4 regions of the Shewanella rhizosphaerae genome follow, and region 4 is predicted to be linked to each of the others. Evidence: predicted binding sites of a transcription regulator. Region 4 holds the regulator's gene; each other region holds the start of a gene.

Region 1 (4,213 bases), 2.0 Mb from region 4:
GGGTGGCATCGGTAAAGGCCTTGGGGGGCTGGGTCTGCTTCTCGATAAGCTCTCCCAGGCCAGAGTGCAGCTCTTGCCCCTTTTGTAGCGGCGGCAGCAGGGCCAAAGCCTCGTCGCCATCGCCGTCGGCCTTGTCATCGCTGCGCTTAGGGAAAAGTTGTTTCCAGCCGGGGGCGATCTCCTGCTTAGCCTTGGTATGAAAATGGCCGCCGGCGATCTCCACCTCAACCTGAGTCTCATGGTAACGATAGACGGGGTAAAACTGCGCCAGATACTGACGGGCCAGTTGCAGGTAGATCTGTTTCTCGGCCTGACTCAGGGCGCTCATGGTGGCTACCTTCTCGGTGGGCACTATGGCGTGGTGGGCATCCACCTTGGCATCGTTCCAGGCCTTGGAGACTATCTTAAGATCCGGCGCGGCGCACTGGGCGGTGAGTTCGCCAGCCCCCTTGAGCACGGCGCCGATCACGACGGGGGCCAGGGCCAGCTGCTCCTTGGGCAGATAACGGCTATCGGAGCGCGGATAGGTGATCAGCTTATGTTTCTCATACAGTGACTGACAGGTATCGAGCACCGTCTTGGCGCTCATGCCGAATCGCTTCGCCGCATCTATCTGCAGCGACGACAGGTTATAGGGTAAGGGTTGCCCCTGCTGCTTATCTTTGGCCTGCAGATCCATCACCTTAGCGGGCTGCTCTGTGATCCGCCCCACCACGTTTTCCGCCAGACGGCGCGACAGCACCCGCCCCTCCTCATCCATGTAGGGCTGACAGGCCTCACTGGGCTGCCACTTAGCCTTAAAATGCGCCTGCTCTTGGGTATAGAGATTGGCCAGCACCTCATAGAAAGGCTTGCTGACGAAATTCTCAATAGCCTCATCGCGGCTCACCACCAGGCCTAAGAGTGGCGTCTGCACCCGACCGACAGAGAGCACCCCCTGATAGCCCACCTTGCGACCCTGCAGCGTATAGGCGCGGGTCATGTTCATGCCATAAAGCCAGTCGGCGCGGGAGCGCGCCAGCGCCGAGGTCGACAGGGGGATAAACTCTCGGTTGCTACGCAGCTGCCCCAAGGCACGTTTAACGGCCTGGGGATTGAGGTCGCTCACCAGCAGGCGCCGGGTCTGTTCTAGTTTGTCGCCCTTGACCCCCAGATAGGCGATCACCTCATCCACCAGCAGCTGACCTTCACGGTCAGGGTCCCCGGCGTTCACCAACTGACTGGCCTGCTTGACCAATTTTCTCAGTACGCTGAGCTGTCCCCGTGTCTTGCTCTTAGGGGTCATCTTCCACTGCTGCGGCACTATGGGCAGATGGTCGAACGACCAGGACTTGAAGGCGGGATCATAGCTGTCGGGCTCGGCCTGCTCCAGCAGGTGCCCTATGCACCAGGAGACGGTGTCGCCATTGGCCGCCGTGATATAACCCTCACCCTTCTTGTGGGGTTTAGGTAACACATCGGCGATTGCCCGCCCGAGACTGGGCTTCTCTGCTATGTATAGGATCATACTGACATCAATTACTGTATAAATTAACAGTAACTTTAAACCACTCGCGGCCTTGGCGCAAATAGGAAAGGCGATCGCATGCTTACGTGTAAATTTAGTTGAGAATAATTCTCACTAATGGCTAATCTAAGGGCTAGTCTAAGGGCAATTCACGGAGGCAAATATGCACACACAACTCAAGACCCCTTACCGACCCGAACGCCTACTGATTTACGCCACGCTGATGACGACGGCGCTGCTGTTACTCTCGCTGTCATCCTCCCTCTTTCCCTGGCGCCTGGATCCCTTGGTGCAATTTAGCCTGCTGCTGTTGCTAAGCTGCGCCAGCACCCTGTTTGCCCTCGCACGCCATGGCGCACACCATAGGCAGGCCCTTGGGCTACTCTTCGGCCTCTGGCTAATGGTGTGGGTAAGCCAGGGGTTGCTAATGCCGGTGTGATCGCTAACCTGCGCTTGCCTCTATAAGCTAAAACTTAGCTCTGCCGCGGCCGCTGCCCCAGCCACAGCCACAGCCACGGCCGTGCATTCGATGCCGTTGCCATCTGGCCACAAAAAAGGCGCCTCCCAGGAGACGCCTATATTACAGATATGAAAACCTCTGCTTTAGGTCTTTAACTTGCCCAGCTGCAGGTGTTGCTGCTCCACCAGGCTCGCCAGGCTGGCACTGCTCTGCTGAGCCTCGTCGGCGAGTCTCGCCAGCTCTGAGGCGGAATCAGAGATGCCTGTGATGTTACGGCTGACCTCTTCGGTCACTGCACTCTGCTCCTCTGCGGCGGTGGCGATATGGGTCACCTGACTGGAGACCTCCTGAATTTGATTCACTATGGTATTGAGTGAACTCAGAGCCGATTCTGTCTGGGCCACGGCGCGCTGGGCACCATCCACCCCTTGGTCGATGATCTGCGAGGCGCTGTTGACTTCTCGCTGTAGCGCCTCGATCAACTTGCCTATCTCATCGGTCGAACTCTGGGTCTTGGAGGCCAGCGCGCGCACCTCATCGGCGACCACGGCGAAGCCCCGGCCTTGTTCACCGGCGCGGGCAGCCTCGATGGCGGCGTTAAGCGCCAGCAGGTTGGTCTGCTCGGCGATGGCGCTGATCACCTCGAGGATCTTGCTGATGTTGGTGCTGCTTTCCGCCACCTTACCCACGGCCTCCTTAGCCAGCAGGGATTCCTGAGACATATGAGTCACATAGCCCATGGCTTGGCTCAGGCTGTCTTCACCTGCCTTGACGTTGAGGGTCATCGCCTCGGTTTCCGACGCCGTCTGCTCAGACGCCTTGGCCACCTCGAGCGCGGTGGCGCTCATCTCATTAACCGCGGTCACCACACTCTCGATATCGCTGTACTGACGATTGACGCTGTTGTGAGTCTGCTGAGCTATCTCCGCCGCCACCTGACTCTCGGCCTGCGAGCGTGATGCCAGCTCCTTAAGCTCGCCGATCAGCAGCCTCAACTTATTGATAAAGCCATTGATGCCACCGCCCAGGGCGATGAGTTCGGCGTGGGATTCCACCGTGACCTGCTGAGTCAGATCCCCTTCGGCGCTGGCTAAATTTTCCACCCGGCTCTGAATCACCTTAAGCGGCGCGACAATAGAGCGGATCACCAGGCTAATGGTAACCACGGCGATCAGCGAGACGATGACGCCTACGATCAGCAGCAAGCTGCCCAGAGAGCTGGCCATGGCAGACATCGCCTTATCCATGGCATTTGCCGCCTGATAGGCATCGACCTTGGCCACCTCAATCACCAGCGACCACTGCGCTTTGGCGAGCGGGATTTCGATGGGATAGGCGACTATGATGTTATCGCCCTGCTCGAGATAACCGCCTTGGCGATGCAGCCCGGTCAACTGACTGGCGAGCGACGGGGCGATAGACTCGCCCAGTGGCCGCGCCTTCTTATCATAGTGGCTGGCCGCCACCACTAAACCCTTCTGGCTCAGCAGGGTCACCTTGGCCTTACCTTGATACAGGCTGGCGGAGAGCTCGTCGATCAGCTTCTGAAACACCGGCAGATTAACATCCACGCCAATTACGCCGCGAAAGCTGCCGCCCACCACCACAGGCACGGTTAAGGAGGTCATCAGCGCCGTGTTGCCCGGGCTTATCTCATACAGGTAGGGCTCCATCAGACAGGGCTGCTTAGTGTCCTTGGCGCACAGGTACCATTCGGCCTCGCGCACGCCAAACTCCTTGAGGGTGGCATCGTACTTCTCGCTGGCGTCATCCACCTGCTGATGCTCGACGCTGCCATCGTCGCTGCGGGTGTAATAGATCTCCAGGGTACCCACCTCGGGCACGCTATGACTGATCTTCTGGGTATAGTCGCCATCGCGGCCATCGTAGCCGTTGGGCTCGAACTGGGCATACATGGAGGAGAGCTGACTGTTCTTTCGCAGCACGCCGGCCACCGACTCCTCTACCCCTTCCCGAGATAGCGGCTGGCTAGCGGCGCTCTGCTCTATCATGCCGGCAAACGAAAAGGGGATCCGATAGGCCTCGTTGATAAAACCCGCCACCCGCTCGCCGTACTCGCCGGCCCGGGCACTGAGGCGCTGGCGAGTTTCATCATGCAGCGCGCCTTGCACCTGGCCTGCCAATTGCGCGTTTTTATCGCTGAGCGACCACCAGAGGCTGAAGGAGAGGATTGCGACTATAATCAAAAACAGCGCTGAGGTGATCCAAAGCAACTTAGTACTGAT
Region 2 (4,213 bases), 1.9 Mb from region 4:
AAACGCTCGGCGTTGCGCGGTGACAGGTAGCTGGTGTGTGGCTCAACGCTGCGAGAGAAGGCGTTCATCACACCCTGGAAGACATCTTCACTCTTGGTCTGGCTCAAACGCTTGATGGCATTGTTGTAGCGCTTATCGAGCACCTTAACAATTTCATCCCAGTTCTTACCGGTCAGCTTGAGGTTTAACGCATCGTACTTGACCCGTTGACGCCACAGCTCGTTGAGCTCGGCTTCATCTTTTGGCCAGGCCGCATCGTCTCTATCGTATTGATAGCTGTCGCCTGGGACGTTAAAGTCCATCTCCTTGTCGAGCAGGGATAAGGCGTAGGCAAAACGGTCATAGCGGCGCTGCTGCACCAGATCGAACATCTTGTAGGCGGCAGTTAGATCGCCGCTCTTCAACATGTCGTCAAATTGAGTCGCATAAGGCTTGAAACTGTCGATATCACTCTGAAGCAAGACATTGCGGCGATAATCGAGCTGCTTAAGATAGCGGTCGAACACCTGCTCTGAGAAGGCGTCGTCCAGATCGAATCTATGATAATGGGCGCGAGTGAACAGACCCGTCACTCGCTTACTCGCTACTTTATGTTGCGGCTCTTGCGTTAGAGAGGGCAACTCGCTAGATGGAATACTGGGCGTCAGTGCCCATGCCGAGAATCCTACAAAGATGCTGGCAATGGATGCTGCCAGAGTGAGTTTTCGCATCAACAAGTTACTCCTTTTAAACGATGAACAGTTATAACAGGATATGCTCTACCGGGACTTTTACCGTTAATCCTGAATCTAACTGCACTTGAACATCTTCTTTCTTGATGTCCAGAACAACACCTGCAACAGGCGATTTACCTAGTTTGACACTCACGCGTTGATTTGGTTTCAACTCAGTCAGTGTTGCCGGGGTTAAATCCTTTGCTTCAACCTGTGGCTTAGCCGCTTTAGGCGCTGGTTTGCTACTACGCTTAGGCAGTGGCTTCTTGAAGGCTTTCTTCTCAGGCTTAGGACCAGACTTGTCAGTCTTCTCTGTTGCCGCTTTCGCCGCACGCTTTGCCTTCGCCTTCTCTTGGCTATCCTTCAGTGTAGCCTGTGCATGGTCGATATGCTCTTGTTCCAGCTCGCCACACTCGTTGCCGTCGAGATCGACACGCTGTGCCCCAGCCTTAACCCCTTTCAGGTAACGCCAGCTACTGGTGTAACGGCGTAAGGCGATTCTTAATTGCGTTTTACTGACTTTAGAATCATCAGCTAACCTTTCAGCCAAGTCTTGAAACAATCCTATTTTTAGAGGCTTAGTTTCACCTTCAGCGATAAAGCATAAAGGAAATGTTTCATATAAATACGCAAGAATTGCGTTGGTGTCGGTCAACTTTTCTGTTGATTCCATCATTACTTCCACAGTTTAAAAGGGACTATCACCTCGCCGGGTTAACGTCGGCACTGGCGTGTCGTTCATATTGGTTAGACATCGGGTCGCTTATTTGCCCCTGGGCGGCGACCACACAATCCAACATACCTTATCAATTACAGTCAATAAACGCCATGTATTCATTTCAACTAATGAAAAATGTCACGGCGTGTTTTTGAATTCATCAAGCGGCCTATTATAAGGGCGCGCCAGACGAAAGCGACCATCAATTGTGCAAAATTGGTTGTAGTTTAAGCAAATAAAGCCTTTTCCAGACTTTTTACGCAGGACTCTAGCCCCAATTGATCCGCCTCGTCGAAACGAGAGAATGAGGGGCTATCGATATCGAGCACGCCGATCACCTGACCATCGCGCCGCAGCGGGATAACAATTTCCGAGTTACTGGCGGCATCACAGGCGATATGGCCGTCGAAGGCATGGACATCGGCGATGCGCTGGGTGGTGTTACTCTGGGCCGCGGTGCCGCAAACCCCTTTCCCCATTGGAATACGGGTACAGGCCACTTTCCCCTGGAAGGGGCCCAGAACCAGTTGTTCACCTTGCAGCACATAAAAGCCAACCCAGTTAATATCATCCAGATGCTCGTTGAGCAGCGCAGAGAAATTCGCCATCGCAGTAACGAGATTATCTTCGCCGCTAAACAGGGCTTCAACTTGACGGGTAAGCGTCGTATAACAAGGTGTACTCATACAAATTTCCTAACAATTTATGTTTTCGTTTCAGCTTTTGATTCTGCTTTCTTCGCAGGTTTCTTAGCCGGTGTCGCCTTAGTCACTGCGCCACCTTTTAAGAGTCCCATGAGCTGATCTTTATGTTCTGCCATGTAGAAACAGAGTTTTTCCAATGCATTTTCATCTAAGCCTAAATCAACTTGCTCGATAAAAGGAAGAAGATTATCCGCGATATCGAGCATCTTATCGTAGGCATCCGCCTCCTTCTTAGATGTGAATGTCATCTTCTCCACCCCTTCTCTGACTACGACAAATTTCGTTATAACTGCCATATCTGCCCTCACACTGTTTTTATATACAGTTGTAGAATCTCATAAATACAACTTCTTATGCAAGTCTCAAACTTTATCTGTTAGAATCTGCGCAACTATTGGCTCCGGATTTGGGAGCCACCTTATTAGGTATTTCAATAGATTGACTATAGTAATATCTTATAGGCAATAGATTACTGGTCTATATCAAGAAATTTGCACTCTTGCTATGACCTTAGATGACAGGAAGCGCCCCAGAACAGATATGAAAACAGAGGTGTTAGATAAGAGTATCGTTCTCTGCCGTGCTTGCGATCTGGTCGTGAGAAAGCGCGCTTTGCCAACGGGTGTGCGGGCCCTCTGCCCTCGCTGCCACACCAACCTCTATGATACCCCTTACTGCTCGCTCAACGGAATGTTGGCCCTGTGTATCACGGCGCTGGTGCTCTATTTTCCCGCTAACTTTTTCCCAGTACTTGAGATGCACTTTCTGGGCAGTATTCGCACCACCACCATAGCCGGCGGCGCCATGGCCGTAGCCTCCCAGGGCTATTGGGTAGTGGGCATCGCCGTATTAGTGGCGGCGGTGATCGCTCCCGGCCTGCTTATTCTGTCAATTCTGACTCAGGTGCTGATCGTCAAATACCGACTCAAGGTGCCCTTCTTTCGCAATATCTATAAGAAGCTTCTGAAACAGCACAGCTTATTGGCCCAGCTCTCCATGCTGGAGATCTATATGATCAGCATCTTCGTCTCGGTATTTCAGCTCTCCGATTACACCGACCTCTACTTCGGCATCGGCACCTTCTGTTTCACCATGCTGTTTATCATGGTGATCTTCATGCAGCGGGAATATGACATAGAACATATGTGGGGCGTACTGGATGAGTAAGCTCAGCAAGCCTCCTCAAGGCGAATCATTGGGGCTGACCAACTGCCCTACCTGCAAGTTCCTCTGCCATCTCGAACAGGGCAACTGTCCACGCTGCGGGCAGGCGGTGCAGAGCCGGGATCGCACCAGTGTGCAGAAGAGCTGGGCGCTACTGATCACCGCCGCCATCTTGCTGTTTCCGGCCAACCTCTACCCCATCACCATCATGACCAGTCAGGGGCAGGTTCGCCAGGACACCATCTTCAGCGGCATCAATCATCTGGTGCATCTAGACCTATTACCTATTGCCATTATTCTGTTTACCGCCAGTATCTTAGTGCCCATGTTGAAGATTTTTGGGCTGGCGCTCTATCTGACGGCGATCAGCTATCGCCTGCCGATCTCGAAAAAGACACTCATGGCCGGCTTTCATATCATCGAATGGATAGGCCGCTGGTCCATGCTGGATCTGTTTGTGATCTCCATTACCGCGGCGCTCATAAACATGGGGCAGATTTGGGATGCCAAACCCGCGCCAGCAGCCACCGCCTTCGCCTTGGTGATCCTGCTGACACAGCTGGCGGCAAAAGTATTAGACACGCGTTTACTCTGGGACCGATTGGAATCGAAAGATGACACAAATTGAAACACCAAAAGTCGTTAAGAAAAAACTCTTCTCTCCCATCTGGCTACTTCCACTGATCGCCCTGGCACTCGGTGCCTGGCTGGGCATCAAGAGTATTCGCGAATCCGGCGTCGAGGTGCGCATTCATTTCCCAAGCGCCACGGGGATAGACGTGGGTAAGACGCTGGTCAGATACCAGGGCCTCACCGTGGGTAAGGTGGTTGATATCAGTATCGACGACCAGCTTCAGGGCGTATACGTAGATCTACTGATGGACTACCGCTCGACGCCTTTCCTGCGCGATGAA
Region 3 (4,213 bases), 1.2 Mb from region 4:
GCAGATGCTGGTCGACTCCCTGCCCGAGACCCGTGAGCACATCTCGGGCGCCCTCGAGCGTCAGGACAGCCAGGCCATGGTCAGCCATGTGCACAAGCTCCACGGCGCCAGCTGCTACTGCGGCGTGCCGACGACTCAGCGACTCTGTCGAGAGATTGAACAGTCACTCAAGCAAAATGCCAGCGTCGATCTGGTCGAGCCGGAAATACTTGAGTTACTTGACGAGCTTTCTAAGGTAGAATCGGCCGCAAATCAAGTAATAGCCCAGTTATCTATGGATGTGATCGATGAGTAATAAACCCGGGTTTTTCAAGCGCCTCAAGGCCCTCGAACCAGAACAGAAGAAGCTGTTCGCCATCGCCCTTTGCCAACGCATGTACCCTAACTATCAGTTGTTCAGCGAGGTCTGCGAGTTTGGCGACCCACAGGTGCTCGATACAGTACTCAACCTGCTATGGCAATCCATGTACGATCAGAAGCTTAAACTGAATATCGATCTCTACCTCGAGCGGCTGGATCTCAACACGCCCGAGCCGAGCGATTTCGATGTCTACGGCGTCTACCCAGCCATGGACGCAGCCGTCGCCCTCACCTCACTGCTTAGCGCCATTCAGAGCAAGGTGGAAGACGACATCACCAACATCAGCAAGCTCTCCTCCGCCACAGTGGCTAACTATATCGAGGCCACACTCGAGGAAGAGATGGAAGAAGAAGCACTGGATGATCATATCTTCAATCACGAGGTGATGCAGGAAGAGAAAGCGCTTCAGGCATCCTTGCTGGAGATCATCGAAGAGAACCCTAAGATCACCGCCGATTTCGTCAAGGCGTTGCGCAAGGAGTTAATGCAGGCAAGCGTATCTAACATAGGGATCTCAGTAGGCGCCTAACCCATGCGCAAACTTATCTACCAGGGATTTGTGCTCACCAACCCAGATGGGTTAACAAATACCTGGTGCCTCACCCTAGGGGAGCAGCGACGCGTCGGCTCCCTGTTTGAGCTCAGGCGCCAGATCCATTTCTACCAGGAGCTGGGGATATTGCCGCCACCTAAGCCACTCCATCGGCGCTCCGGCCCCAAGCATTAGACTTTAGCGTTATAGGGACGCGGCGGGCAAAGTGTTACCCTAACGGCGTATTCGGTTTATCACCGCTCGGATCCAAGCCAAGGAAGTCGTCTCCCTATGTTAACCACTCTCTCGCCACTCTTTGTCGTGTTTGGCATCATGGTCACCGGCTTTATCGTGCAAAAGGCGCGGCTACTGCCCGAGGGCAGCGACAACGTCCTCAATCAGTATGTCTATTACATCGCCTTTCCGGCGATCATGATGATAGTGCTGGCCGAGACCCCGATCGAAGAGATCGCCAACTGGGGATTTATTGGCGGCTACAGCCTGGCCATGACCCTCATCTATCTGCTCACCGGCCTGCTATCACTCTGGTTACAGCCCAAAGATAAACCCCTGGCGGCCATTCGCGCCCTCAACACCACCTTTGGTAACACCTCCTTTATCGGCATTCCGCTGATGATGATGCTGTTTCCCGGCGATCAGCTGGCGTTGGCCGCAGCCGCCTTGGCTAGCCTTTTATCGGTAACCGTATTTGCCATAGTGCTGGCCCAGCTGGCGCTGTTTCAGGGACAGACTGACAGCGCACTCAAGACGGTATTTTTCGCCCTCATTCAAAACCCCATCATACTGGGAAGCCTGGCCGGCGTAGCGATATCTGCCGCTCACATAGAGCTGTACCGCCCCATCGCCGAGATCATCAGGCAGTTCGGCATGACCTCCAGCCCCTGCGCCCTGTTCGCCATCGGCATGGTGCTGTGCAAGGCCAATCAGGGGGGCAGAAACGCCGCAGGCATTCAGTCACGCCTTGCCGAGCTGGCCATGCTTAACCTGAGTAAGCTGCTGCTACAGCCCCTGCTGGCCTATCTGCTACTGGGCGCCTTAGGGGTTAGCGGACAACTGCTACAGATGGGGGTGATTCTAGCCGCCCTGCCTACCGCCGCCAGCGTCTACCTATTGGCCCACAGATTCAACGTCGGCGCCACCAGTAGCGCCCAGACCATCAGCCTGGGGATAGTGATCAGCTTTGCCACCATTCCGCTACTGCACCATTGGCTGGACTCGGGCACCGGAAGCTTTTTATAACGGATAGGCTTGTTTTAACGGACAAGCTTGTTTTGTCGGACTACAGAGCCTAAAACTTATTTTCATGGGTAAAAAGCACACAGGTATTTACTGTATAAAAATTCAGTATATACTGTGCATGAATACAGTACTTTGTAAAAGGATGTCATCATGCTTTGTCAGCTCAGCATCAATAACTTTGCCATTGTCCGCTTTTTAGAACTCGACTTTAAGTCTGGGATGACCAGCATTACAGGCGAAACCGGCGCGGGGAAATCGATTGCCATCGATGCCTTAGGCTTATGTCTGGGCAATCGCGCCGACGCCAATACCGTCAGACCGGGCGCCAGTAAGGCCGAAGTCAGTGCCCGCTTCGCCCTCAACGATATCCCGCTGGCCAAACGTTGGTTAGAAGACAATGACCTTGAGCTAGACGACGAATGTATCCTGCGCCGCACCATAGGCAGCGACGGTCGCTCACGCGCCTACATCAACGGCAACCCTGTGCCCCTCAACCAGATGCGCGCCCTGGGCCAGCTGCTTATCGGCATTCACGGCCAACATGCCCACCACGCCATGTTAAAGAGTGAGCATCAACTTACTCTGCTCGACAGCTATGCCAACCACAAGATGCTGCTCGAGGCCTGCAGCGCCAGCTACCAGCGCTTCAAGCTGATCCAAAAGGAGCTGAGCCAGCTGCAACAGTCGCAACATGAGCGCATCGCCCGCAAGCAGCTGCTGCAATATCAGGTCGAAGAGTTGGACGAATTCGCCCTAGGCGAAGAAGAGTTCGATGAGATAGAGGCCGAGCATAAGAAGCTGGCCAACGGCACGGCGCTGATCCAGGCCTGCCAGCGCACCCTCTACCTGCTACAGGATAATGAAGAGGGCGCCATAGAATCGCTGCTCAACATGAGTCTGGATCAGGCCCAGGAGCTCGAAGGTTACGATCCTGAACTTAAAGGGGTGGGTGCCATGCTTAACGATGCCCTGATCCAGGTACAGGAGAGCAGCAGTGAGCTGCAACGCTACCTAGATAAGTTGGAGCTGGACCCGGATCATTTTGCCGCCCTGGAGCAGCGCCTGTCGAAGATCATGATGCTGGCACGTAAGCACCATGTGAACGCCAAAGATCTCTATCAGCATCACCAGGCGCTGAGCCAGGAGCTGAGTGAGCTGGACTCGGATGAGGAGAAGCTCGATGAGATAGCCCAGCAGCTCGAGAGCTGCCGCGAGAGCTTCATCGCCCATGCCCAGAAGCTCAGCCAGAGCCGTCAGCGTTACGCCAAGGAGCTGGACAAGCAGGTTACCCGCTCTATCCATGAACTCAGCATGCCCAAGGGCAAATTTATCATCGATGTGCAGTTCAACCCCGAGATGATGTCGCCCAACGGCTGCGATACGGTAGAGTTTCAGGTCACCACCAACCCGGGTCAGCCGCTGCAACCCATCGCTAAGGTAGCTTCGGGCGGCGAACTGTCGCGTATCGGTCTGGGCATCCAGGTGATCACCGCCAAGAAGGTCGCCACCCCGACCCTCATCTTCGACGAGGTCGACGTGGGGATCTCAGGCCCGACCGCCGCCGTGGTGGGCAAGATGCTGCGCGCGCTGGGCGAGTCCACCCAGGTGCTGTGTGTGACCCACCTACCCCAGGTCGCCGGCAATGGTCATCAACATATGTTCGTTAACAAGCAGAGCAAGGCAGGACAAACCGAGACCTCGATGGTGCCGCTTGATAAGGGACAGCGTATCGAAGAGCTGGCTCGCCTGCTTGGTGGCGATGTCATCACCAACAACACTCTGGCCAACGCCAAGGAGTTACTGCAGAGCTAAGCCAGATAGATCAAAAATTGGCGATCATTAGGCAGGTTAGCAAACAAAGCGCGGCAATATTTTAGCCGCGCTTTTCATTTCATAAGCACCTCTGAGACGCGCCTATTGCTCATCTAATGTAACGCTGTTGCACCGCTAAGAGACTCTGATAAACTGAGGCCTTTGCCGTCGACACTAAGTTAAAAGAAGTTAAAAGCCACAAGGATTTGAAATGCGACACTTTTTTCGTGCCCTGAAATGGATTTTAT
Region 4 (4,213 bases):
ATGCGGGTCCAGGCCTCGTTGATAAAGCCCGGGTTAGCATCTTTCTTTACCGCGAAGGCCGGCACCCACCAGGAGTGGATCACATCTTCCGAGGTCATCAGGAAGCGGATTTTACGATTTACCGGCAATACCAGTGGCTTGTCGACCTCCAACAGGTAGTGTTCGCCTTTGGTCTCCTTGCCCTCTATCTGTTCTCTGGGAGTCGCCAGCAGGCTGTAGTAGCTGATGTCTTGATCAAAATAGCTGTAGTGCCATTTCCATTGGGAGCCAGTGATCTTGATGGTGAGATCGGCATTGCTGGGATCTTCCATGGCGATGAGGGTCTTGGTGGCCGGGATTGCCATGAGGATCAAGATGACAAAGGGAACGAGCGTCCAGGCGATCTCTACCTTAGTGCTCTCATGAAAGTTTGCCGCGACGGCACCCTTAGAGCGCCTATGGTTGATGATGGCGTAGATCATCACCCCAAAGACGACTAGGCCTATGGCACAACAGATATAGAGAATCGTCATATGAAGGCTAAACACCTTATTGCTGATCTCTGTGACCCCTGATGTCATGTTCAGGGGCATATCTGCTGCGAGTATGGTGGGCGTAAATAGCAACGCCAGCAAACAACACAACACTTGCTTCACTAGACTTCTCCTCTGTCAATTGCGAAGGCAACTACAAAGAAGAGCCACACAGTATGTCTCGGCTCTATGCAAACTCTTCAGTTCCCAAAAAAGCAACGATGACTTCAAAGTGCGTCGGTGGTGAATCTCTTGTTCTGCTGGTGGTGACCACGCTTGCACTTACGGCTGAATATATCAGACCAATTTCAGCTTCCGTGGGCGAGGTATTACAGGTTCATTTTCGCCGCTCAAGCCGACAACCAAATTGTGCGATATAACAAATAATCGTTGATATCTCTTACTAACTTAATGGCTGTTTAAATATTGATCAAGATCACTTTTATTTTATTTTGCTAAACAAAACAGACACAAAAACGCCCCTTGCGGGGCGTCTGTATGGAAAGGTAGGGCGCGGAATATCAGTGTAGCGAACTGAACAGACTCAAGGTCTGGCCGCTGAGATCCTCTTGGGGAAAAGGGTTGGCAGGTAAGTGACCGTTCGCATCTTCGATCACCACTCCCAGGGCGCGGGTATTCTTGGCAACTATCTGTAGGCGACGACTGTCACGGGCATCCAGGGTTTGTGCCCAGCAGATCACCGCACTGGATGTACCACTTGTGAGGGCTTTTTCCATCGCCCACAGGGTTTCGACCTCATCCTTGGTGTGTACCAAGAGGATGCGATCCATACGCACACCGCCATCGGCCAGCATCTGTTTGTAGCCTATGTTAGGTGGGCTGATCAACACCACCCATTGTCCCTGCTGACTGAGTCTGGCTAGCTCCGGGGTGAGGGCCTGCAGCTCCTGCTTGCCCAGGGTCGAACTTGCCGTGGTAGAGATAGTGTTGCCATCGCTGCGCTTTAGTGAGCTGTCGAGATCGACCCACAGCCCTGGATGGCGTGGCGCCATGCCCATTAGGTTGTTCATTGCCAGTCTCCATTTCGAATAACGCCGACGGCCAGGCCTTCGATGCTCAGGCTCTGGGTGGTAAGGTCCACCACGATAGGGGAATACTCTTCATTCTCGGCATGCAGATAGACGGTGCTGCCACGCTTCTCGAAGCGTTTTACCGTTACATCATCTTCCACGCGGGCCACGACTATCTGGCCGTTTCTTGCCTGTTCGACCTTATGTACCGCCAGCAGATCGCCCTCGAGAATACCTATATCTTTCATACTGTCACCTCTGACTCGTAGCAAGAAGTCGGCGCTGGGGCGGAACATGCTAGGGTCAACCTGATAGTGTTGTTCCACATGCTCCTGGGCCAGGATGGGCTCACCGGCGGCTACCTGACCTATGAGGGGCAGGCCGAGATCTTCTGGCTCTTCTTCCTGGGTCAGCTTGATGCCACGCGAGGTGCCGGGCATGATTTCGATGCAGCCTTTCTTGGCCAGGGCCTTGAGGTGTTCCTCGGCGGCATTGGCGCTCTTAAAGCCTAGTCGACGCGCAATCTCGGCACGGGTAGGCGGCATGCCCGTGTCGGCAATATTGCGTTTTATCAGATCTAAAATCTCGGCTTGTCTCGGGGTTAAGGGTCTCATGATTAATCCTGTCTTTCCATACAGTACCTGTCAGTATATACAGTATTTTATACAGTGCAAGTATTAACCAGATTTTCTCCCAATCCCATCAAGCGATTAGCGCCTAAAGTGTGATTTATTAGCCAAGTTGCGCCTGTTCAAGGGAGAGCAGCAGATGATGGTAATCGTCGATGGCCGGGAAGTCGGTAAACTGCTTGTGAGGCTTCTGGCTGTCGGGATTCTTGATCCCCAGCTGGTAGCCGACGCCAGCCTTCTTGGCTGCCTGTAGTATGGGCTCGCTGTCGTCGATAAACAGGCAGCGGCTGGGATCCAAGGAATACTGATTAAACAGGTGACGCCAAAATTGCGGGTGTTCCTTGGGATAGCCGGTGGCGTGACTCGAGAGCATCTCATCGAGCCCGTTAGCCAGATCTGTATGCTCGAGTTTCAGCGCCAGGCTGTGGGGATGGGCGTTGGTGACCAAGATGCGCCGCTTGCTGTGTCTGGCCAGAGCGGTGAGAAAGGGCATGCTGTCCTGACGCAGCTGGATCCTGTCCACCAAAGTGTGGTGCAAAGCCAGGATGTCTAAACCCAGCTCCTGTTGCCAATATTCCAGGCAATACCACTCCAGGGTGCCGAACACCTTGGCGTAGGCATCCTCCACCAGTTGTTGGGCGTCGGCCTTAGGGATCTGCCTTTGTTCACACAAGGCCTGAGGCACCAGGCTAAGCCAGAAATGGTTGTCGAAATGCAGATCCAACAGGGTGCCGTCCATATCCAGTAGCACGGTATCTATCTTATTCCAGGGAAACATAAAGCGAGTAAAAAAATTCCTTGGTTTGAGTTGTGGATTAGGCCCATCATAGTAAGATTGAGTGGTTAAGCAAACGCCATTTTTATCAGGAAGATTCATGCCGGACAAAAAGCCGCAGATCCTACATGCCGAAGTTGTTGCCCAGAGCCGTCTGTTTCAGATAGAGCAGGTGCATTTAAAATTTTCGAACCAGGTTGAGCGCCAGTATGAGCGCATGAAGGGCAACGCCCGTGGCGCCGTGATGGTGGTGCCTGTGCATGGCGAGGAGCTATTGCTGGGACGCGAATATGCGGCGGGCACCCACAGCTATGAGCTGGGTTTCCCCAAGGGCCTGGTGGATCCCGGTGAGACCCATGCCGAGGCGGCCAACCGTGAGCTGCAGGAAGAGATAGGTTTTGGTGCGCGTAAGTTGACCCATCTGATGGAGTTGAGCCTGGCCCCCGGCTACTTTGCCAGCAAGATGCAGATCTTCGTCGCCGAAGATCTGTATGAGAGTCGATTGCAGGGTGACGAGCCCGAACCTATAGAGGTGGTGCGCTGGCCATTGAGCCAGTGGTCTGAGCTGTTATTAGAAGATGATTTTTCCGAATCTCGAAGCGTTAGCGCCTTGTTTTTGGCACAGAAACATCTAAAACTAAAGTAGTTAATCCGAATTATCATATTAGGCATTGCCAGATGTAGGCTGTTGGAGTTGTGATGAAGCCAGAAGAGTATGTTGAGCAGGCGATTTCGATTGCCATCGAGGCGGGTGAGGCCATCAAAGGGATCTACCTCGAGGGCAGTTTTGACAAAGAGGTGAAATCCGACAATACCCCGGTAACCTCTGCCGATATCGCGGCCCATGAGATCATCTCTTCTCAGCTAAGCAGCCTTACCCCTGAGATCCCTGTCCTCTCAGAAGAAGCGGCCGATATTCCTTTCTCCGAGCGCGCCGATTGGCAGCGTTACTGGTTGGTAGATCCTCTCGATGGCACGGGTGAGTTTATCGCCGGTAGCGGCGACTTCTCGGTGATCATCGCCCTGGTCGAGCACAATCGTCCCATCATGGGAATCGTCTATGTGCCCATGACGGGTGTGGTCTACTATGCCGTGGCAGGCCTGGGTGCCTACAAGCGTAGCAGCAAGGGCGAGGTGCGTATCGCCAGCAAGCAGCTGACCAAAGACGATGAGCCCTGCCTGCGTCTGGCGGTGAGCCGCCGTCAGGATCCTCAATCTGTGTTGAAGCTCTTCAATCATCCTAAGCATTGTGAACTCGTGGTGCTT

The links. The regulator LexA, encoded in region 4, represses DNA repair genes until DNA is damaged. The targets are predictions, from matches to a motif close to TACTGTATNNNNATACAGTA.
Region 1: K0I63_RS11915 (DNA topoisomerase III) is a predicted target of LexA. The motif match lies at 1,520-1,539, and genes of this name have one in related genera.
Region 2: K0I63_RS09210 (YebG family protein) is a predicted target of LexA. The motif match lies at 2,443-2,462, and genes of this name have one in related genera.
Region 3: recN (DNA repair protein RecN) is a predicted target of LexA. The motif match lies at 2,264-2,283, and genes of this name have one in related genera.

The regions. Positions count from the first base shown of each region.
Region 1 is NZ_CP080420.1:2,695,038-2,699,250, forward strand. Features, by position in the region: gene K0I63_RS11915 (DNA topoisomerase III) at 1-1,507, opposite strand, end outside; gene K0I63_RS11920 (hypothetical protein) at 1,671-1,946, shown strand; gene K0I63_RS11925 (methyl-accepting chemotaxis protein) at 2,111-4,213, opposite strand, start outside.
Region 2 is NZ_CP080420.1:2,045,193-2,049,405, reverse strand. Features, by position in the region: gene prc (carboxy terminal-processing peptidase) at 1-710, opposite strand, end outside; gene proQ (RNA chaperone ProQ) at 742-1,386, opposite strand; gene K0I63_RS09215 (GAF domain-containing protein) at 1,659-2,117, opposite strand; gene K0I63_RS09210 (YebG family protein) at 2,135-2,431, opposite strand; gene K0I63_RS09205 (paraquat-inducible protein A) at 2,676-3,302, shown strand; gene K0I63_RS09200 (paraquat-inducible protein A) at 3,295-3,927, shown strand; gene K0I63_RS09195 (PqiB family protein) at 3,914-4,213, shown strand, end outside.
Region 3 is NZ_CP080420.1:1,369,185-1,373,397, reverse strand. Features, by position in the region: gene barA (two-component sensor histidine kinase BarA) at 1-295, shown strand, start outside; gene K0I63_RS06085 (YjaG family protein) at 288-890, shown strand; gene K0I63_RS06080 (hypothetical protein) at 894-1,088, shown strand; gene K0I63_RS06075 (AEC family transporter) at 1,185-2,153, shown strand; gene recN (DNA repair protein RecN) at 2,304-3,965, shown strand; gene K0I63_RS06065 (hypothetical protein) at 4,177-4,213, shown strand, end outside.
Region 4 is NZ_CP080420.1:136,172-140,384, forward strand. Features, by position in the region: gene coxB (cytochrome c oxidase subunit II) at 1-635, opposite strand, end outside; gene K0I63_RS00635 (cell division inhibitor SulA) at 1,034-1,543, opposite strand; gene lexA (transcriptional repressor LexA) at 1,540-2,157, opposite strand; gene yrfG (GMP/IMP nucleotidase) at 2,276-2,950, opposite strand; gene nudE (ADP compounds hydrolase NudE) at 3,048-3,593, shown strand; gene cysQ (3'(2'),5'-bisphosphate nucleotidase CysQ) at 3,647-4,213, shown strand, end outside.